4 regions of the Bradyrhizobium sp. USDA 4503 genome follow, and region 2 is predicted to be linked to each of the others. Evidence: predicted binding sites of a transcription regulator. Region 2 holds the regulator's gene; each other region holds the start of a gene.
What was found. The regulator PhoB, encoded in region 2, activates phosphate uptake and scavenging genes when phosphate is short. The targets are predictions, from matches to a motif close to TGTCATNNANCTGTCAT.
Positions count from the first base shown of each region.

Region 1: a site for PhoB is predicted at 3,299-3,315, ahead of ACVMIH_RS03700 (acetoacetate decarboxylase). Genes of this name have one in related genera too.
Region 3: a site for PhoB is predicted at 3,978-3,994, ahead of ACVMIH_RS12805 (Orn/Lys/Arg family decarboxylase). Genes of this name have one in related genera too.
Region 4: a site for PhoB is predicted at 2,275-2,291, ahead of ugpB (sn-glycerol-3-phosphate ABC transporter substrate-binding protein UgpB). Genes of this name have one in related genera too.

Region 1 covers NZ_JBSRXS010000001.1:783,144-788,542, reverse strand. Annotated here, with positions in the region: gene ACVMIH_RS03710 (carbohydrate porin) at 1-1,140, opposite strand, end outside; gene ACVMIH_RS03705 (transporter) at 1,189-2,208, opposite strand; gene ACVMIH_RS03700 (acetoacetate decarboxylase) at 2,351-3,136, opposite strand; gene ACVMIH_RS03695 (patatin-like phospholipase family protein) at 3,358-4,521, shown strand; gene ACVMIH_RS03690 (acyl-CoA carboxylase subunit beta) at 4,631-5,399, opposite strand, start outside.
Region 2 covers NZ_JBSRXS010000001.1:4,967,071-4,972,469, reverse strand. Annotated here, with positions in the region: gene pstC (phosphate ABC transporter permease subunit PstC) at 1-563, shown strand, start outside; gene pstA (phosphate ABC transporter permease PstA) at 568-1,413, shown strand; gene pstB (phosphate ABC transporter ATP-binding protein PstB) at 1,410-2,228, shown strand; gene phoU (phosphate signaling complex protein PhoU) at 2,335-3,051, shown strand; gene phoB (phosphate regulon transcriptional regulator PhoB) at 3,197-3,907, shown strand; gene ACVMIH_RS23940 (GcrA family cell cycle regulator) at 4,148-4,660, opposite strand; gene ACVMIH_RS23935 (acetylornithine transaminase) at 5,148-5,399, shown strand, end outside.
Region 3 covers NZ_JBSRXS010000001.1:2,615,445-2,620,843, reverse strand. Annotated here, with positions in the region: gene ACVMIH_RS12820 (HdeD family acid-resistance protein) at 1-186, opposite strand, end outside; gene ACVMIH_RS12815 (dodecin) at 432-653, shown strand; gene ACVMIH_RS12810 (GNAT family N-acetyltransferase) at 997-1,557, opposite strand; gene ACVMIH_RS12805 (Orn/Lys/Arg family decarboxylase) at 1,576-3,933, opposite strand; gene ACVMIH_RS12800 (DJ-1/PfpI family protein) at 4,040-5,191, opposite strand; gene ACVMIH_RS12795 (tetratricopeptide repeat protein) at 5,393-5,399, opposite strand, start outside.
Region 4 covers NZ_JBSRXS010000001.1:5,878,918-5,884,316, forward strand. Annotated here, with positions in the region: gene ugpA (sn-glycerol-3-phosphate ABC transporter permease UgpA) at 1-739, opposite strand, end outside; gene ugpB (sn-glycerol-3-phosphate ABC transporter substrate-binding protein UgpB) at 903-2,219, opposite strand; gene ACVMIH_RS28085 (CaiB/BaiF CoA transferase family protein) at 2,510-3,715, opposite strand; gene ACVMIH_RS28090 (organic hydroperoxide resistance protein) at 3,905-4,330, opposite strand; gene ACVMIH_RS28095 (MarR family winged helix-turn-helix transcriptional regulator) at 4,499-4,960, shown strand; partial or broken gene ACVMIH_RS28100 (GIY-YIG nuclease family protein) at 4,976-5,208, opposite strand; tRNA gene ACVMIH_RS28105 (tRNA-Ala) at 5,362-5,399, opposite strand, start outside.

The DNA of each region.
Region 1 (5,399 bases), 4.2 Mb from region 2:
GTAGTCGCGGATCGGATACGGCGTGCCCGTGAAGATCTGGGTGTCGCGGTCGAGCGCACGCGCGGCGTCCGAAATCCTGGCATAGATCGCGGCGATGCCGAACCGATCGTCCGGATATGTCTCGCTGAAGCCGGTGAACAGGAAGCCGCCGTCGACATAGGTGCTGATCAGATTGCGGTCCGATGGGCTGACCGAGGCGCGCATGAAGAACGCCACGCCCTTGTCAGCGTCCGGCCTGGCGCGCGCAAGCAGCTGCTCGTAGACCATGAAGATGCCGTTGTCCCGCCGCAGCCATCGCGTGTCGCCGGAGCTGTCGGGATCAGCGAGCGACAGCCCGTCGGCCGAGAAGCGCTGGTCAGCAAACGAGCCCATGTGATACCAGGCGCCGCCGGTGATGGTCGCCGGCAGCCTGCTCTCGCCGATCTCGAACTTGTATTTGAGCTGGCCGATCCACCATGGCGGATCGTTGACCCGGAAATTCAGCCCGTGGGCGTTCAAGATCTGTGGATCGTCGGCCCCCTGCGGCGGCGAAGCCGAGCCGTCGAACAGTGCCAGATAGGCGGTGATGCGGTCGGACAGATTGGCCTTGAACCGGATGCCGGGCACCGCAAGTGGCGGCGACGGTCCGCCGGCCGGCAGGATGGTGCCGACAATGCCGGGCCAGCCCAGCGCCGAATTGATGAAGATGTCGTCGTACTGACTGTCAATGAACTCGACGTCCGAGCCCTGCTGGCCGACGCGAACCGAGAGTTTGCCGCCGAGCAGCTTCTGCTCGATCCAGAATTCATAGAGCCGCGTCGCCGGCAGCGACTCGACACCGGACACCAGGAACAGGTTGCCGACATAGCTCCGCGACAGCCCGTCGCCGTGAATCTGGTACATGTTGGCGTGGAAGGTCGCGCCGGTCCAGCCCATCGCCTTCTCGAGGTCGATGGTGGTGCCGAGATCGAGACGGCCGGTATAGGCCGCGCCGTTGCTGACGCCGCCGGAGACGTTAGCAAAACCCTCCCCGATATAGGTCAGGCTGAACTGGTAGCCGGCCTCCTCGAGCGCAGCCCGCGTATCCGCAATCCGGTCGGCGACGGGCTTGTCTTCCGCATGCGCCGGCGCGCCGAGCGCGAGGGCCGCGGCCACCAACATCGCGCGGGAAAGAACTCTGCACATCGGGAATGCCGCGGTGCGCTCGCGCTATTTGACGATGCCGAGCCGCCGCATCAGCAGATAAGCCAGCAGCGCCGACCCGATCAGAAGGCCGGCCGCAACCAGGAACCCGCTGTCGACGTCGGTCAACGGCAATCCCTTGGTGTTCATGCCGAAGATGCCGGTGACGAGCGTCGGCGGCAGCAGCATCATGGTGACGACGGACAAGGCATGGAGGTGCTTGTTGCTCTCCTCCTCGAGCTTGAAGCGCAGCTCCTCCTCGAGCAGGCGGCTGCGCTCGTGGAGTTCGACGATATCGTGGTCGAGACCGTCGAGCCGCTGCGCGAGCTTGCCGGCCTGCAGCCGCAGCGCCGGGCTGAGATTGTCGGTGTTCTTCTGCTCGAGCCGGTGAAACAGCACGCGCAGGCCGGCGAGCTGGCGATGCAGTCGCACACAGGTGCGGCGCATCCGGCTCAGATTCTTGCGCAGCTCCGATCCGGTATCCTCGGCGAGCACCCGCTCCTCGATCGCATCGATATCGGTGCCGATCTTGTCCGCCATGCGGTCCAGGGTATCGGCGATCTCGTCGACGATCTTCTCCAGCAGCGCCGCGACGCTGCCGACGCGATGGCCACCCTCGAGCACGCGGCGCGTCGCATCGGCGGAGCACAGCGCCTGATGGCGGCCGCTGACCAGGAGGCGTTCGGTCATCGCAAAGCGGAGAAAGCCGGTCTCCCGGGTCGCGGCGTCGATATCCCGCACCAGATCGGAAAACACGCCGTAGACGCAATTGTCGACGACGTGGATCTGCTGGAAATTGTCATTCGACAGCAAGAGGTCCCGCGCCAGCTGCGGGATGTGCATGTTGGCGAGCCATGCCCGGGTGCGGACGTCGGTCAGGTTGAAGTGCAGCCACAGCCTTCCGTCATGGCTCGGCTCGATCGGCGCATCGATCGGAAGCGCCTCGGCACGGCCGTCGTGATACAGGCGGAACGCCCAGACCAGACCGGGGACCGCCTCGCGGGTCAGCAGCGACCCGACCGGAGCGGGAGGTGGATCAGCCAGCATGGCCCGCCCCCAAGGCAATCGATAACGCAACCGCGCGAAATGACATGTTCAAGGCCTCGCCCACGCGCAACGCTGAGCAAGCGCGTCCCTTCGACGGAACATAGGAGGACGCGCCTGTTACAGTTTTATGTCAGCGACCGCCCTACTCCGCCGCAAGACCGGTCGGCGCCGCCGCCTCCGCGGCCTCCTTGTTGTAGTCGTGCACGACGCGGCCGAACGGCAGCGTCAGATCGGCGAGGAAGTGATGCGCGCCGACGACACGCTTGACCGGGAAATCGGCGACCGGTGCATTGACATGCGGCACCAAATGCAGCCGGCCGGGTCCGATCCAGGAGCCCTTGACGACGATGTCGGTCAGGTTGATCGCGACCAGCTGGCAGACCTCGAGATGCCCGTCGACGCCGGGGATCATCTTCAGATTAACTTGCGTCTTCGACAGCGTGGCGCGGGTGACGTCGCCATTGCCCGCCATGCTCTCGTGCTTGTAGCCCATCGTGCCCATCGCAACGAGCTGGCCGGCATATTCCAGCGTGCCGGTCAGCGTGTCCTTGACGATCTCGAGCTTGGGATGAGCGTACTTCTTTGGAAAGCCCCAGATCTCGCGGCCGGCCGCGATCGGCGGATCGTCGTCGAGGTACATCTGGCAGACGAAGTTGACCTCTTCGCCATGCAGGCGCGCGGGGATCACGAGGCCGGACTCGGTGTAGCTGCCGAAGCCGGAGCTGTCGGGCATCTTGATCCATTCGTAATGCACGAACGCCTGCTCGATCGGCTCCAGCGGCTCGGGCAGGCCGGCGCGGATCAACTCCGGATCGGTCTCATAGGTGATGACGAGGAATTCGCGATCGATGAAGCGATACGGACCGGCGGGATAGCTCGGGCCGGCGGCCGGCATCGACGGAAGCTTGAGCAGATATTCCCTGCGCATCGCAATAACCCCCTGTTTGAAAAGTTTGCCCGAAAGCTAGCGGCCGAGATTGACAGCGATGTGAGGAATTTCCGTCAGGCGCATGACCTGCGTTTCGTGGCGGAGCCCAATGCTAACCATGCAGGCGGGCATGCCGGATGCGCCGTGCGCGGGCGCCGCAATTGTCATCACGGCGTCATCGGCGCGCTGAATTCTCGCCGCGAATTTTTGGAGTGTCTGATATGGACGCGCGAACCCCGCATTTCGACGATATCGATCACGCGACGCCGGGCTGGCGTCCGGAAGGCTGCGATCGCGTGGCCCTGGTCCTGCAGGGCGGCGGCGCACTCGGCGCCTATCAGGCTGGCGTCTATCAGGCGCTGCATGAATCCAACATCGAGCCCGACTGGGTCTGCGGCGTCTCGATCGGCGCGATCAACTCCGCGATCATCGCCGGCAATCCGCCCGAAAAGCGGCTGGAACGGCTGCACACGTTCTGGGATCGCATCACCAGCCGCAAGATCTGGCACTACACCCCGGACGGCGACATCTTCCGCAAGGCGCGCAATTTCACCAGCTCATGGCTGACGACCACGCTCGGACAACCCGGCTTCTTCACCCCGCACCAGACCAATCCGTGGTTCAGCCAGGCCGGCGCGCGCACCGCCACCAGCTACTACGACACCACGCCGCTGCGCGAGTCCTTGCTCGAGCTGGTCGATTTCGACCGCATCAATTCCAAGAAGATACGCTTCGCGGTCGGCGCAGTGAACGTGCTCTCCGGCAACTTCATCTATTTCGACAATGCCCGTGACGAGATCATTCCCGAGCACATCATGGCGAGCGGCGCGCTGCCGCCGGCGCTGCCGATGGTGAAGGTCGGCACCGATCATTTCTGGGACGGCGGCATCGTGTCCAACACGCCGCTGCAGCATCTGCTCGACCAGGAAGACAACATGAATTCGCTGGTGTTCCAGGTCGACCTGTTCTCGGCGCGCGGCGCGCTGCCGCGGGACATCCAAGACGTGATGGCCCGGCACAAGGACATCATGTATTCGTCGCGCACCCGCTACAACACCGACGTCTATCGCAAGACCTACAATCTGCGCACCGCCCTGCACGATGCGCTGGGAAAAATCCCCGACGATCAGCTGTCGGACGAGGAGCACCAGCTCAAGAAGGCAAACGCCCGGCTGCCGGGCATCACGCTGTTGCAGCTGATCTATCAGCAGAAGGCCTATGAGGGCGACGCCAAGGACCACGAATTTTCCGGCACCTCGATGCGCGAGCACTGGGTGAGCGGGCACGAGGACACCAAGCGCTCGCTGAAGCGGCGCGAATGGATCAAGATGCCCGAGAACGGCATGGGCATCGTGATCCACGACGTGCATCGGGAGGCGGAGTAAATAAGGCCGTCATTGCCGGGCTTGACCCGGCAATCCATCCCGCTTCGGATGACTCATTCGATGGATGCGCGGGTCAAGCCCGCGCATGACGCGTTGAGTCTGAGGGCCCTTACGGCCGCGTCGACATGTTGCTCGGCGGACCAGCCTTGCGGATCGGTTCGGCGAGGCGCGCGAACTCGCAGAGCAGCGAGCGCGTCTTGCGCGGATCGATCACCTCCTCGACCCAGAACTTCTCGGCCGAGCGGAACGGCGAGCGCAGCTTGTTGAGGCGATCCTCGATCTCGCGCAGCTTGGCGGCGGGATCGGCGGCCGCATCGATCTCGGCGCGATAGGCCGCCTCGATGCCGCCTTCCAGCGGCAGCGAGCCCCAATAGGCCGACGGCCACGCATAGCGCATCGAGAAGCGGTTGGCCGGCTGATGCACCACGCCGGCGACGCCGAAGGCGTTGCGGATGATGATGGTGCACCAGGGCACCGTGCTCTGGTTGACCGCCGCCATCGCCCGCACGCCGTGGCGGATGGTCGCCGTCTTCTCCGCCTCAAGCCCGATCATGAAGCCCGGGCAGTCCATCAGGTAGACCACCGGCAGATGGAAGGTCTCGGCGAAGTCGACCCAGCGCACTACCTTCTGGCAGGCGTCCGCGGTCCACGAGCCGCCATAGTGGAACGGATCGCTGGCGAGCAGCAGCACCGCCCTGCCCTCGATCCGTGCCAATCCGGTGATGATCGGGCGGCCGAAATTGGTGCCGACCTCAAAGAACGAGCCCTTGTCCACGACGGCATCGATGATCGGCCGCATCTTGTAGACCTGCCGGCGGTTGCGCGGCACGGCGGTGAGCAGCGATTCCTCTGCACGTTCCGGATCGTCGGTGCAGGGA
Region 2 (5,399 bases):
GGGGCTTCTTCGTGCTCGGCCCGTTCCTGGCCAACACCTTCCAGCCCTTCATGATCCGGATCTTCGAGGGCGTCCCGGTGCTGGGCGCGGTGTTCGCCGGCCCGCCGTCCTATCTCAGCCTGTTCAACGCTGCGCTGATCCTTGCGATCATGGTGCTGCCCTTCATCACCGCGATCTCGGTCGACGTGTTCAAGACCGTGCCGCCGGTGCTGAAGGAGGCCGCCTACGGCATGGGCTGCACTACTTGGGAAGTCGTTCGCAGCGTCGTGATCCCCTACACCCGCGTCGGCGTGATCGGCGGCATCATGCTGGCGCTCGGCCGCGCCCTCGGCGAGACCATGGCGGTGACCTTCATCATCGGCAACTCGTTCCGGATCTCGTCGTCGATCTTCGCGCCGGGCACCACGATCTCGGCGGCGATCGCCAGCGAATTCGCCGAGAGCGACGGCCTGCACCAGTCCGGCCTGATCCTGCTCGGCCTGCTGTTGTTCGTGCTGACCTTCTTCGTGCTCGCCGGCGCGCGGCTGATGCTGATGCGGCTTGAAAAGAAGGCGGGGAAGTAACGCCATGAACCCGATCTACAAATCCCGCCGCCGCAGCGACATCGTCATCCGCGCACTCTGTGTCGGCGCTGCGCTGTTCGGCGTTACCTGGCTGGCGCTGATCCTGATCACGCTGCTCTATAACGGCCTTGCCGGCCTCAGCGTGCAGCTGTTCACCCAGAACACGCCGCCGCCCGGCTCGACCGAAGGCGGCTTGCTCAACGCCATCGTCGGCTCGGTCATCATGACCGTGATCGGCGTCGGCATCGGCGCGCCGCTTGGCCTGTTCGCCGGCACCTACCTCGCCGAATACGGCAAGCACGACAAGCTGACCTCGGTGATCCGCTTCATCAACGACATCCTGCTCAGCGCGCCCTCGATCATCATCGGCCTGTTCATCTATGGTGCGGTGGTGGTGCCGATGCGCGGCTTCTCGGCGATCGCAGGCAGCCTTGCGCTCGCGGTGATCGTGATCCCAGTCGTGCTGCGCACCACCGAGGACATGCTGCTCTTGGTGCCCAATCCGCTGCGCGAGGCCGCCTCCGCGCTCGGCCTGCCGCGTTCGCTGGTGATCAAGCGGATCGCTTATCGTGCCGCGCGATCGGGTCTGATCACCGGTGTGCTGCTGGCGACCGCCCGCGTCGCCGGCGAGACCGCGCCGCTGCTGTTCACCGCGCTGTCGAACCAGTTCTTCAGCCTGGATCTGACCAAGACGATGGCCAACCTGCCAGTGACCATCAACAACTTCGTGCAGAGCCCCTACGCCTACTGGAAAGAGCTGGCGTGGAGCGGCGCGCTGCTCATCACATTCACCGTGCTCGCGTTGAATATCGGCGCGCGTATCCTTGGTGCCGAAAGGGCCGCAAAATGACCGAGCTTTCCGTCTCCACGACTGCCGCAGGCCACATTCCCCAGGTTCCGCTGCCGGAAGCGCCGCCGAAAGTCACGGTGCGCAACCTCAACTTCTATTACGGCGAGCACCACGCGCTGAAGAACATCAACCTGACGCTCGGCACCAACCGCGTCACGGCGTTCATCGGCCCGTCCGGCTGCGGCAAGTCGACCCTGCTGCGCATTTTCAACCGGATGTACGACCTGTATCCGGGTCAGCGCGCGGTCGGCCAGCTGATGCTGGACCAGACCAACATTCTCGACCCCAAGCTCGACCTCAACTTGCTGCGCGCGCGGGTCGGCATGGTGTTCCAGAAGCCGACGCCGTTCCCGATGACGATCTACGAGAACATCGCCTTCGGCATCCGCCTCTATGAGAAGATCTCGAAGTCCGAGATGGACGACCGGGTCGAGAAGGCGCTGCGCGGCGGCGCGCTGTGGAACGAGGTCAAGGACAAGCTGAACGCCTCCGGCCTGTCGCTCTCCGGTGGCCAGCAGCAGCGCCTGTGCATCGCGCGCACCGTGGCGGTGCGCCCCGAGGTGATCCTGTTCGACGAGCCGTGCTCGGCGCTCGACCCGATCTCGACCGCCAAGGTCGAGGAGCTGATCCAGGAACTCTCCGAGGACTACACGATCGCGATCGTCACCCACAACATGCAGCAGGCGGCGCGCGTCTCCGACAAGACCGCCTTCATGTATCTCGGCGAGCTGATCGAGTTCGACGACACCAACAAGATCTTCACCTCACCGGGCGATCGGCGCACCCAGGACTACATCACCGGCCGGTTCGGTTGACCGGCGCATGATCCGGAAAAGTGGAAACCGGTTTTCCGATCAGGTCATGCTAAAATTCAGGACACGAAGCCATGATCCCCGGGATCATGGTTGAGGGAGACAAGCGATGGCTTCTGAACATACCGCCAAGGCATTCGACAGCGACCTGCAGGAGTTGACCCGCCTGGTCGCCGAGATGGGCGGCCTGGTCGAACGAATGATTACCGAGTCGGTCGACGCGCTGATCCGTCGCGACGTCGCGCTCGGCAAGCGCGTGGTCGCCGCCGACATCGAGATCGACAATCTGCAGCGCAACATCGAAGAGCGCGCGGTGCTGACGATCGCGCGCCGCCAGCCGATGGCGATCGACCTGCGTGAGATCGTCAGCGCGATGCGCGTCGCCACCGATCTCGAGCGGATCGGCGACCTCGCCAAGAACATGGGCAAGCGCGTCGCGGCGCTGGAGAGCGATTTCCAGCCGCTGAAGTTGATCCGCGGCCTCGAGCACATGACCGACCTCGTGCTGTCGCAGGTCAAGTCGGTGCTCGACGCCTATGCCGCGCACGACCTGCCGGCGGCGATGAACGTCTGGAAGGGCGACGAGGAGGTCGATGCGATCTGCACCTCGCTGTTCCGCGAACTGCTCACCTACATGATGGAAGATCCGCGCAACATCTCGTTCTGCATCCATCTGATGTTCTGCGCCAAGAACATCGAGCGGATCGGCGATCACGCCACCAATATCGCCGAGACCGTGTTCTACATGATCGAGGGCCAGCAGATCACCGACAAGCGCCCGAAGGGCGACATGACCACTTTTGCCACCACGGTGCCGGGCAACTGAGGCATGATCGGCAAGCACGGAACCGGCAAGAGCGAAACTGGACGATCCTCGCGACAAATCGTTTCCGCGGGGACTATGCTCAAGGAAGTAAGCGTTTCGGTTTGCGTCTGGGCAACGGATCACCACAGAGAAAGAACTTAAACCGATGAGCGCACGCATTCTGGTAGTCGAAGACGAGGAAGCGCTGACGACGCTGTTGCGCTACAATCTCGATGCGGAAGGCTACGATGTCGAGACGGTGGGGCGCGGCGACGATGCGGATACAAGGCTGAAGGAGCGCGTTCCCGACCTCGTGGTGCTGGACTGGATGCTGCCGGGCCTGTCCGGCATCGAACTGTGCCGCCGCCTGCGGGCGCGGCCCGAGACCAAGCAGCTTCCGATCATCATGCTGACCGCGCGCGGCGAGGAAAGCGAGCGCGTGCGCGGGCTTGCCACCGGCGCCGACGATTACATCGTCAAGCCGTTCTCGGTGCCGGAGCTGCTGGCGCGGGTGAAGGGCCTGTTGCGCCGCGCCAGCCCGGAGCGGCTTGCGACCGTGCTGACCTACGGCGACATCGAGCTCGACCGCGAGAAGCGCCGCGTGGCGCGCTCGGGCCGTCCGATCGATCTCGGGCCGACCGAGTATCGCCTGCTCGAATTCTTCCTCGAGCATCCCGGCCGCGTGTTCAGCCGCGAGCAATTGCTCGACAGCGTCTGGGGCCGCGACATCTACATCGATGAGCGCACCGTCGACGTGCATATCGGCCGCCTGCGCAAGCTGCTCAATCCGGGCCGCGAGCAGGATCCGATCCGCACTGTGCGCGGCGCCGGCTACGCGCTCGACGACCGCTTTGCCAAGGCCGAGCCGCAGCCGTAACGGCCATGCGGCATTCATAAACCGCAACACGGCGTCGTCCCGGCGAAAGCCGGGACCCATACGCCGCGGCCAGCGCAATCGGCACGCGGCCAGACGGCTTTCTAACAACACCCATTCGTGGTTATGGGTCCCGGCCTGCGCCGGGACGACGCTGGTGATATAGCCGGGCTGGGTCACACAAAAAAATCCCCGCTTTCGCGGGGATTTGTCTTTGAGGTCTTCCGTCGTTTTCCCGAGTGCTCACTTGATCTGCGGTTTCGCCGACGGCCGGCGGCGATCGGCGGCGGGCTGGTAGGCGACGCGCGAGTGATGCGCGCAATAGGGCAGGCCGCCGAGCGCTTTGCCGCCGCAGAAGAAGAATTCCGGGCTCGAGGGATCGCCGACCGGCCAGTGACAGGTGGCCTCGTTGAGCTCGAGCAGCGACAGCCGCTGGCTCATCGGCACCACATTGTCGTAGGAGATCGGATCGGGCTCCATCTCGGCCTCGAAGGCGTGCGCCAGCGCGGTGTTGCCGCGCGAGACCGGGCGCGCCACCCGCATCATGTGCTGGGCGGGGCGGGCCTTGCGCTGCCGCGGCGCGGCCGTGGAGGGTGCCTTGGCGCGGCCGGAGAGGCCGAGCCGATGCACTTTGCCGATCACGGCGTTTCGCGTCACATTGCCAAGTTCCGCCGCGATCTGGCTGGCCGACAGGCCGGACTCCCAGAGCTTCTTCAGCTGCTCGACGCGATCGTCGGACCAGGTCAATACAGTCATCGCATTCTTCCCTTCGCGTAGCGCCGGCCAATCATTGGAGCGGCGCTGCGAGCCAATCTGGACAAATATCCCTGCGGCCAGAATCCCTTAGCCCTCGCCGGGCACGGTGTTGCGCCCGAACGTTTACGCGAGACACAAAGGCTACTTAGAGGGTCCAGTACCGCCGCACGAGATGTCGTACCCGACAGGCCAAACGCTACAATATGGCGTGACTCTGGCGCAAGAGTCCGCGGTCGTGCGTCCACATGTTCCCACACAGTTAAGCATCGCGATGAGGCTTTTCCACCGCACCGGAATGCTCCGGATTGCGCTCGTTTCGCATTGCAGGAAGGCCACTTCGTGGCGATTGACACTTACCGACCGCAGCATAGAATGCCCGCCACGTGCCGCCCGCAAAGGCGGCCGTTTTGTTTTCCGAAGCTGGCCGTTGCTGCGCTGGCGTCAAGGCGCGCGGCAATTGTCGGCTTAAAAACCGCCAGTGATCGTCATGACCAACGCTGCCACGTCGCATCTGCTCCCCGTCTTCGCCAGGGTCGATCTCGGTTTCGAGCGCGGTGAGGGCGCCTGGCTGATCGCAACCAACGGCGACCGCTATCTCGATTTCACCTCGGGCGTCGCGGTCAACGCGCTCGGGCACGCGCATCCGCATCTCGTCAAGGCGCTGCAGGAACAGGCGACCAAGCTCTGGCACATGTCGAACCTGTTCAAGAGCCCGGACGGCGAGGTGCTTGCCGCGCGG
Region 3 (5,399 bases), 2.4 Mb from region 2:
CATCATGGCGCCGACGAACAGCACGCTGACGACGGTGGCGAAGAAGACGCTGCCGAAGGCGAGCACGCCGGCGATCAGGTAGATCACCCCGAGGGCGACGATCCAGCCCCACTTGGCGCGGAGGTTGGAAAGCCCGGATCCGAGGCTGTGAGGAGGTGTGGCGGGTGAGCTGGACGCAGTGGACATCGTATCGCTCCCGAATACTTGATGAAACCATGCTACCATAGGTCAAGGCCCGGACAAGGGCGGGTGCGCAGCTGGCACGAAATGCATGCTGGCACCAAAGGCGCCGCGACACGTTTATTCAATTCGTCCGGCGTGTTGCCGCGCAGCATTCGTCGGTTTTGACGATGGCCGGCCCGCATCGGACGATGGACTGTCCGAACCGCAGCGCAAGCGGTCCGGATCGCGCATCCACAGAGGAGGTCGACATGCCCGCCACGCACGACAAGGATCACGTCTACAAAATCCTGGAACTGGTCGGATCATCGGACAAGAGCATCGAGGCGGCGATCGAGAACGCCGTGAGCCGCGCGTCAAAGACGATCCGGGAAATGAAGTGGTTCGAGGTGGTGCAGACGCGGGGCCATATCGAGGACGGCAAGATCCGGCACTATCAGGTGGCGCTGCGGGTCGGCTTTACGCTGGAGTAGGGCGTTCAGGTCGCTTGCGCCTTGCAGCCTGCAGGATTACTCGGGACCCATGGGTGCGATTGGCATCCGGCTTTCCCTGCGCCCTCTGTCATCAGAGCGGCGAAACGAAATGCAAAACTCGCGCTGCAGAGGCCGCGAGAATGCCGGTGTATGACTCACCGGCCGCGCAACACATTCGCTGTCGTCCCGGCCTAGTGCGCAATAGCGCACGGGGGGCCGGGACCCATAACCACCGAAGGTGATTATTGCGCGACGCTGGGGCCACAGCCTTCCTTGCCAATCCAATCCTGTGGTTATGGGTCCCGGCCTTCGCCGGGACGACGAATGGAAAGTGTCGTGCCCATCACCGTCGCGACAGCGGCGCGGGGGGCGGCGGGGCGGTGGCGCCGGCGGCGAGCGAGCGCTGCACCATCATGGTGTCGGACCAGCGGCCATAGCGATAGGCGACACCGGGCAAATGCCCGACGCGGGCGAAGCCGAAGCGGTCGTGCAGCGCGAGCGAGGCGGCGTTGTCGCTGTCGATGTAGCCGATCATCTGGCGGAAGCCGGCGGCGGCGCAGGTGTCGATTAACTCCTGCAGCAGCCGGCCGCCAACGCGCTGGCCGGTGAAGCGGTGATGCACATAGATCGAATGCTTCACCGTGTAGCGGTAGGCCGGTCGCTTGCGAAACAGCACGACATAGGCATAGCCGACCACCTCGCTGTCGCAGATCGCGACGAGGTGGGGCAGGCGGGTGTTGCGCAGATTCTTGCGGCGGTCGCGCAGATCGTCGGGCTCCGGCGTGCCACTGTCGTCGACGCTTTCCTCGACGCCGCGGCGGATGTGGTGGCGGTAGATCGACAGCATGGCGTCGACGTCGCTGTCGCGGGACGGGCGGACGGTGATCTTGTGATCATTCTCCATTGTGTTGCGTCCGTTCGCCTATTCGGACACGACATAGGTGTAGAAGCGGACGCGGCCGGAGTCGTCGATCTCCTTGTAGATGCCCTGGACCTCGACCTCGAAGCCGGGGAACGCATTGAAGCTCGCTTCGAACACCTTCAGATAATCGATCATCGGCTTGCTGCGTTCCGACAGCCGCTCGCCGGGCACGATGGTGGCGATGCCGGGCGGGTAGACCACGAACGGCGTCGCGGCGATACGGCCGAAGATCTGGTCGATCGGCAGATAGTCGACATCGTTGCGCACCAGATAGCGCGAGGCCTCGCGCGGCGACATCGCGATCTCGGGCAGGTGCTCGGGCATGAACTGTCTGGCCTGCAGCGCGCTGACGCCGGCATCGCGAAAGAAGCGGTGCATGTCGCCGCAGAGGTCGCGCAGCCGCACCCCGGCATAGCGGCCCGGACGGCGGCGGTAGAATTCCGGGATGACGTCCTCGAGCAGCGCGTTGTCGTCGTGCAGCTTCTTGAAGGCGACGAGCCCGGAGACCAGCGTGCCGGCCTTGCTGGCCTCGACGCCGGGCGTCAGCAGGAACAGCAGGGAATTGAGGTCGTTCTTTTCGGCGACGATGCGGTTCTCCCGCAAATATTGCGCCACCACCGGTGCGGGGATGCCGTGATCGGCATAGGCGCCGGTGGCGTGATCGAAGCCCGGCGTCAGCAATGTGAGCTTGTTCGGGTCGGTCATCGCGAAGCCCGCGGTCAGCTCGGGAAAGCCGTGCCAGGTCTCGCCGGGACTGAGCTGCCAGTAGGACGGATTGGTCGCGAGCTGATCGGTCGAGATCGTCTCCCAGGCGACATTGTGCACGCCGTTCTCGCGCGCGACGTCGGGGATCTTCACGCGATCCGGCACGAACGGCTCGAAGAACCAGCGCCGCTCGGGGCGCGTCTCCTTCTCCTCGAACTCGCGCTTCACGGCGCGGATCTTCTTGCGCAGCTCGATGCCGAGCCGGATCGTGTCGTCCCACAAAACTTCGCCGGAGCGGCCCTTCATCATCTGCGCGCCGACATCGAGCGAGGCGAACAGCGGGTAGAACGGCGACGTCGAGGCGTGCTGCATGAAGCTTTCGTTGAAGCGGCGATGCTCGACCCGGCGCTTCTGGCCCTTGATGTGGCGGTCGCGGATGTGGATCTGCGAGGCCTGCGAGAAGCTCGCGAGCTGCTTGTGGGTCGATTGGGTCGCAATGATGCCGGGCGCCTCGGGGCCGAGATCGGACAGTCCCATGGCGAAGCGGCCGGCATAGATCGGGTGGAATTTCATGAAGCCGGCCCAGGCCTCGTCGAACAGGATGTAGTCGCAGAGATGGCCGATCCGCTTGAGGATCATCTCGGCCGAGTGGATGGTGCCGTCATAGGTGCACTGCTCGACCACGGCGACCCGGAACGGACGCTCCTTCTTCCAGGCGTTCTCGTCCTTGACCAGCGGGTGCTTGCGGATATGGTCGCGCAGCGTGCCCTCGTCGAGCAGGTCCCAGCGCATCGGCCCGATCAGGCCCCAGGCGTTGCGCACCGTCGGCACGTAGACCGGGATGCCGCCGCCGATCAGCAGCGCGCCGTGATGCGCGGCCTTGTGGTTGTTGCGGTCGAACAGCACGAGGTCGCCGTCGGTGACCAGCGAGCCGAGCGCGACCTTGTTGGAGGTCGAGGTGCCGTTGAGCACGAAGTAGGTCTTCTCGGCGCCGAAGATCCGGGCCGCCTCCTTCTGCGCCCGCAGCGCCGGCCCTTCGTGGGTGAGGAGGTCGCCGAGGTCGAGCACGGAATTGTCGAGGTCGTCGCGGAACACCGCTTCGCCAAGGTGTTCGACGAACACCCGTCCGATTGGGCTGCGGCTGTAGAACACGCCGCCATTGTGGCCCGGGCAGGTCCAGAGCTGGTTGCCTTCCTCGGCATAGTCGACCAGCGCGCCGAAGAACGGCGTCTTCAAATTCTCGGCATATTGCTTCAGCCTGGAGATCAGGTTCTTGGCGATGAAGGGCGGGGTTTCCTCGGACAGGAACACGTAGCCGTCGATGAAATCGAGCACCTCGACCGGCAGGTCCTCGAACCGCTTGCGCCGGATCAACAGGATGATCGGGAAGTCGAGGCCGCGCCGGCGCATCAGGTTGATCAGCGCCGCGGTCTTGCCCTCAAGTCCCTTCTTGCCCCAGTCGACCACCATGCAGCCGATCGCGGCGTCGGTCTGCACCGCGATCTCGGCATCCTCCAGCTTGCGGGCGCGAACCACCTCGAAGCCGGAGCGCTCGATCTCGGCGATGATCTGGTTGAAGCGGATGCCCTCGAGGTCGTCGGCCTCGAACACCGGCGCAGCGAACAGGAAGTTGAAGCGTTTGAAATAGTCCATGCGTGTCCCCGAACTGGTCCGGCGCTGACGTGTCGGCACAATTCATGACAGGCAGATGACAATGGGGCGGATGGAGGATCGAATACGTTGTTGGGGACGCAATCCCTCACTGCACGGCGTCAGCCCGTGGATATTCGAGCTGCGCGGCGACGAAATCGGCCGTATCACGGCCATAGCGTGTCTCGATCCCAGCAAGCGCCCGGTCGAGCGCCTGCGCGGGCGGCGCGGTGCCGACCGCGGGCAGCAGACGATCTGCGGACCAATCCGGCGCCACGACTTGCGGATAGACGCGCAGGCCGTTGCGGGTCGTCACCGCGTCGCCGGTCGCGGCGAACGTCACGGCATGCGAGCGGTAAGTGCGCGACCAGCTGTCGGCGACCAGCGCCAGCGAGACCTCGTCGACGCCCGGAGCCAGCGCGAGGCCGAGCTGTTCCCGGTTCCAGAACGCCAGCGTGTTCCGGATGGCGGTCGACGCGAAGGGACGCGTGAACTTGAAGGCGTTGCTGTCATGCCGCGCGTCCCAGCCGGGCAGGCCGATCTCGCGCGCGACGGCCTCAGCCCTGGTACGGCCGGCGATCGCCTCGATCAGGGTCAGCGACATCGGCATTGACGCCGAAATCCCCGTCGTCGTCGCGACGCCGCGGTCGACCACGATGCGGCGGTCGGCGACGTAGCGGATCTCAGGATGTTTGCTGCGCCAGTTCTTCAGGTAAAACCAGTGCGTGGTGGCGCGCCTGCCGTCGAGCAGGCCGGTCGAGGCGAGCACCTTGGCGCCGGCGCAGACGGCGACGATCACGGCGCCTTTCTCCGCCTGCTGCCGGATCCATTGCATGACCGCCGGATCGTCGTCGCGGCTCATCGCCGGCACGATGACGTAGTCGGCGCCGTCGCCATGTGCGGCATCGAATGCGGCGATGGTCGCATCAGGCTCGACCTTCAGCACCGGGAATAGCGCGACCGGACCGGGTCCCGTCGCCAGCGTGACGACATCGGCAACATCGGCGCGCTTGAGGATGCCGTAGGGCATCAGATAGTCGGTGGTCTCGGTCATGTCGTTGATGCCGGGTATCGCGATCAGCGGGCGCGACCGCTTCGGCGGCTTCAGCGCCGCGAGCATCGCGTCGTGCTCTTGCGTCGCGATCGGCGGCGGAACGCGGAACGCCGATGCGGCGGGCAGGGTGAAGAGCCAGATGCCGCCGATGATTGGAACCAGCGCGGCAACGGCGATGCCGCTCCACGCGAGAAGCCGCCAGGTCATGATGATCGATCTCAGAATATCCGCGTGCGTCGCCCGGCACGCAAGCTACTCGCTGGTCACGTCGACCAAAACGGCGAAATTCCCGCAAAAACGGACACGCGAACAACGCGGCTCACAGGCATAGCCCGGACGAGCGACAGCGACATCCGGGGCCGGTCCTTCCCCGCATGTCGCTCCGCTTATGCGGGCTACGCGACGCGCTCAGTAG
Region 4 (5,399 bases), 910 kb from region 2:
TCTCGGTCGCCTTGCCGGGACCGCCGCGGGTCATGGTGTCGATGATGCCGAAAGTGTCGAAGAAGGCGTAGACGATGTTGATGACCAAGAGGAAGAAGATGGTCGGCGACAGCAGCGGGAAGATCACGGTCCAGAACCGCCGCATCGGCCGGGCGCCGTCGATCGCGGCGGCCTCGATCACGCTTTTCGGGATGCTCTGCAGCCCGGCGAGGAAGAACAGGAAATTGTAGGAGATCTGCTTCCAGGCCGCGGCGAGGATGATCAGGGCCGCCGCCTGGTCGCCGTCGAGCAGCGGATTCCAGTCGATGCCCATGGCGCGCAGATAGCGCGACAGCACGCCGAGCGAGGGGTGCAGCATGAACACCCAGAGTACGCCGACCACCGGCGGGGCCACCGCATAGGGCCAGATCAGCAGCGTGCGATACAGCGTCGAGCCGCGCAGCGGCCTGTCAGCCATGACCGCGAGCAGCAGCGCGAAGGACAGCGAGGAGACCGCGATCGCGAACGAGAACACGAAGGTCCGGACGATCGCCGCGAAATAGGCCGGGTCCTTGAACAGCTCGAGATAGTTCTCGAACCAGACGAAGCTGGTGGAGAGGCCGAAGGCGTCCTGCAGCAGGAAGGACTGGATCACCGCCTGCAGGGCCGGCCAGTAGAAAAAGATCAGGACGATCGCGAGTTGCGGGGCAACCAGCGCGTAAGGCAACAGCTTTGACTGGAAAATCGCTTGCTTTTGCATGGGCTCGGAGGAAGGGCAGGCCGCGGATGCGGCCTGCCGGTTGATCGCCCTAAAGCGCGATGAGATGAGCTTGGATCGTCATCGCGCTTTAGCTTGTCGTCTGGGCATGATCTTTTCGGAAAGCCGCTTCGCGCTTGTCCGGTTCATACCTGAAGGCATCATGTCAGCGGACGGCGGTCTTTTCAAACTGCCGCAGCATCTGGTTGCCGCGCTCGACGGCGGCGTCCAGCGCCTGCTTGGCGGTCTTCTTGCCGGCCAGCGCCTGCTCGATCTCCTCCGACCACATGTCGCGCAGCTGCACCATGTTGCCGAGGCGCAGACCGCGGGAATTCGCGGTCGGCTCCTTGTTGGTGAGCTCGAGCAGCGGGGTCTCGAGATAGGGCTGGTCCTTGTAGAAGCCTTCTTCCTTGGCCTTGGCGTAGGCGGCCTTGGTGATCGGCAGATAACCCGAGGCCTTGTGGATCCAGACCTGGCGGTCGGTGTCCGAGAGGAAGGTCAGGAACTTGGCCACGCCCTTGTATTCCTCGGCCGACTTGCCGCCCATCACCCAGAGCGAGGCGCCGCCGATGATCGAGTTCTGCGGCGCGCCCTTGGCGTCGGGATAATACGGCATCGGCGCCGCGGTGAAGTTGAACTTGGCCTGCGCCTTGACGTTGCCGAAGAAGGCCGACGAGGTCAGGTAGATCGGGCATTCGCCCGAGGTGAAGCGGCCCTCGCCGGTGTTGGTGCGGCCGGCATAGTCGTAGGTCTTGTCCTTCTGCAGCTCGACGAGGCTCTCGAGATGCTTGACCTGCAGCGGGCCATTGAATTCGAGCACGGTGTCGAAGCCGTCGAGGCCATTGGCCTTGCTGGCGAGCGGCACATTGTGCCAGGCCGAGAGCTGTTCGAGATTGACCCAGGTGACCCACGAGCCGGAGAAGCCGCAGGTGTTATAGCCGGCTGCCTTCAGCTTCTTGGCGTCGTCGAACACTTGCGGCCAGGTCTTGGGAATCTCCGCGATGTTGGCCTTCTTCAGCGCATCGAGATTGATCCACATCACCGTCGACGACGAGTTGAAGGGGAACGACAGCATCTCGCCCTTGGAGGTCGAGTAGTAGCCGGTGATCGCGGGCAGATAGACGCCCGGATCGAACTTCTCGCCGGCGTCGGCCATCAGCTTGTAGACCGGTTTGACGGCGCCGGTGGCGGCCATCATCGTCGCGGTGCCGACCTCGAACACCTGCATGATATGCGGCGCGTTGCCGGCGCGGAACGCGGCGATGCCGGCGTTCATGGTGTCGGCGTAGCCGCCCTTGTAGGTCGGGATCACCTTGTAGTCGGATTGCGAGGCGTTGAAGTCGTTGGCCAGCTTGACGATGACGTCGTTGTTGGCGCCGGTCATCGCGTGCCACCACTGGATCTCGGTCACCGCGAACGCGGGCGACGCGAATGCAAGCGCGGCAGCGGCTGCCGCGGCAGCGCCTAGTCGTCGAAAGAACATCAAAACCCCTCCCAATTGGAACATCATCTTTCGTTGCGCGCGTTATCAGCGCCGGATGACGTTCAAATGACCGTATAAACGAAAGTCATGGTAGGGGGGAAGCCGAAGCGAAGGGAAGCGGTAAAAAAGGCGAAGACCGCAGCCGGCTCCGTGCGGTGCAGCGCCAAACGCGACGTTGCACCGCAGTGTTGATGCGTCGGCCGGTTCGATACGGGCCGACGCTCCAGCTTTGTCCTGACGCGAACCGGTGCGCATCCCGCATCACGTGCGGGACAGGCTCGAAAACGCCTTTAGCGCTTGCGCTGGGGACCGCAGACCACGCCCTTCTCAACCAGGCCGTTGATCTCGTCCTTCGAGTAGCCGAACTCGCCGAGCACTTCCGCGGCGTGCTGGCTGAACTTCGGCGGCGTCCGGCGCAGGTTCGGCTTGGTGCGTTCGAGGCGGATCGGCGAGGCGACGCCCTTGTACCAATCCTTCTCGATGACGTCGCCGCGATGAATGGTGTGCGGGTTGGTCAGCGCCTGGTCGATCTTCTGCACCGGGCCAGCCGGCAGGCCGGCGGCGAGCAGCCGGTTGCACAGCGGCTCGGCCTCGTGCTGGCTGAACACCGCGGCCAGCTCGACGCGGAGCGCATCGCGGTTGGCGATGCGGTCCTTGTTGCGGGCAAAGCGCGGGTCGGTGCCGAGCTCGGGCTTGCCGATCTCCTTGGCGAGCTTGCGGAAGGTTCCGTCATTGCCGACGCCGATGAAGATGTTGTCGGTCTTGGTCGGGAAGATCGCGTACGGCACGAGGTTGGGATGCTCGTTGCCGGTGAGCGACGGCGGCTTGCCGTGCATGAAGTAGTTCGCGGTGTGCGGATGCATGATCGCGAGCCCGGTCTCGTACAGCGTCGTCTCGATGAACTGGCCGAGCCCCGAGCGCTGCCGCTCCGACAGCGCCATCAGGATGCCGATCGTGGCGTAGAGCCCGGTGGTGATGTCGACCAGCGGCACGCCGATCCGCATCGGGCCGCTCTCCGGCGAGCCGGTCGCCGCGATCATGCCGGTCATCGCCTGGATGATCGCGTCATAGCCGGGATTGCCGCCGCGCGGGCCGTCGGCGCCGAAGCCGGAGATCCGGCAATGCACGAGGCGCGGAAATTTCGCGCGCAGCGCGTCGTTGCCGATGCCCCATTTGTCGAGCGTGCCGGGCTTGAAATTCTCGATCAGCACGTCGGCGGTCTCGAGCATCTTCATCAGCACCGCGCGTCCGCCCTCGGAAGCGAGGTCGAGGCCGATCGAGCGCTTGTTGCGGTTGATGCCGACGAAATAGGCCGCGTCTTCTTCGTGGAAGGGAGGACCCCAGTCTCGCACCTCGTCGCCGGCGGGCGGCTCGACCTTGATCACGTCGGCGCCGTGGTCGGCGAGAATCTGGGTGCAATACGGACCGCCGAGCACGCGCGTCAGATCGATCACGCGCAGGCCGGTCATCGCGCCCGTAGCCGCTGGGGTATTCATGGAAGCAACCTTCGCTCAGTTGGGATCAGATAACGAGGGTCCCAGAGCTAACGGTCTTCAGCCGGGGCAGCAATGCTTCCGTCGGCGCAGGCCCATGCAGCAGACGGCGCATGCGTTCGCCAAGCGAACGCGCCGCTGAAAGAGCAATGGTCCGCCACGTGTTGCGGCGGACCATTGCGTGATGTGGAATTAGACGACGCTCAGCTTGACGTCGACATTGCCGCGGGTCGCGTTGGAATAGGGGCACACCTGGTGCGCCTTCTCGACCAGCGCTTCGGCATCGCTGCGCGCAAGGCCGGGCAGCGACACCGCGAGCTCGACGGCGAGACCGAACCCGCCTTCCGAGCGCGGGCCGATGCCGACCGTCGAGGTCACCGAGGCGTCGGCGGGAACCTTGGGGCCGCCCTGCGACGCCACGAACTTCATCGCGCCGATGAAGCAGGCGGCATAGCCTGCCGCGAACAGCTGCTCCGGATTGTTGCCGGCACCGCCGCCGCCACCGAGCTCCTTCGGGGTCGTGAGCTTGACGTCGAGTGCGCCGTCGAGCGTCGCCGCATGGCCGTCGCGGCCGCCGGTTGCCTTGGCGCTGGTCTTGTAGAGCACGTTCACAGACATCGTGGTCTCCCTTGGTGGGTTGGGCTTGAATTCGATGACGCATGTATTGCACGCAAATAGATTGCGCACAATATAAAATATGCGGCCTCACATTTAATTGTTCGCAATTGAATCCGCGGTCCCGTGAGCCCAGAATGACCCGGAAACGAGATGGATTCGATGGGAATCATGGCCAGGAAACTGACGGCCGCGGATCAGGCGCTGCGGCTCGACAATCAGATCTGCTTTGCGGTCTATTCGACCGCGCACGCCTTCAACCGCGTCTACAAGCCGCTGCTCGACCGGCTCGGGCTGACCTATCCGCAGTATCTCGTGATGCTAGCGCTGTGGGAGCGCGACGACGTCGCGGTGAAGGACCTCGGCGAGCGCCTGTTCCTGGATTCCGGCACGCTGACGCCGCTCTTGAAGCGGCTGGAGGCGGCGGAGTTGATCAAACGGACCCGCAGCACCGCGGACGAGCGGGTGGTGCTGATCGCGCTGACGCCGCAGGGCCACGCGCTGCGCGAAAAGGCCAAGGCCGTGCCGCAGTCGATCCTCGCGGCCTCGGACTGCACCGTCGGCGAACTGATGGCGATGAAGGACGAGATCGTCGCGCTGCGCGACCGGCTGAATGCGGTGCTGGGGGAGTAGGGGCGGTCGGGGCGGTTAGAGGCGCTTCTTGGCGAAGGCGCGGCCGGATGCGGACTTCAGATATTTTCAAAAGCGACGGCCTGCTTCTCGTCGCTGAAAGCGACGTAGGTCTTGAGCCGCCACGGTCCAAATTTGGATGTATGGGGCACTTCCCCGGCATTGTGCTTAGCCAGTCTAGCCCGCAGATCGGTAATCCGGACATAGAAGTGCAGGCAATCAAGGCTCTCGAGAATGTAAACGTATTTCATCTGTTCCCCCAACACACGGCTGATGGGGTGGATGCTAACGCATTCGGATTTCGGAGAGAGCCCGGCTCCGCCCTTTGGGCTACGCCGCGGCAGCCTTCGCTCACTTCGCTACGATGGACTATCCGGGCTTGCCGAGCCGAAGCTCGCGAAGGCTGGTGGAGCCAGGCGGGATCGAACCGCCGACCTCTTGC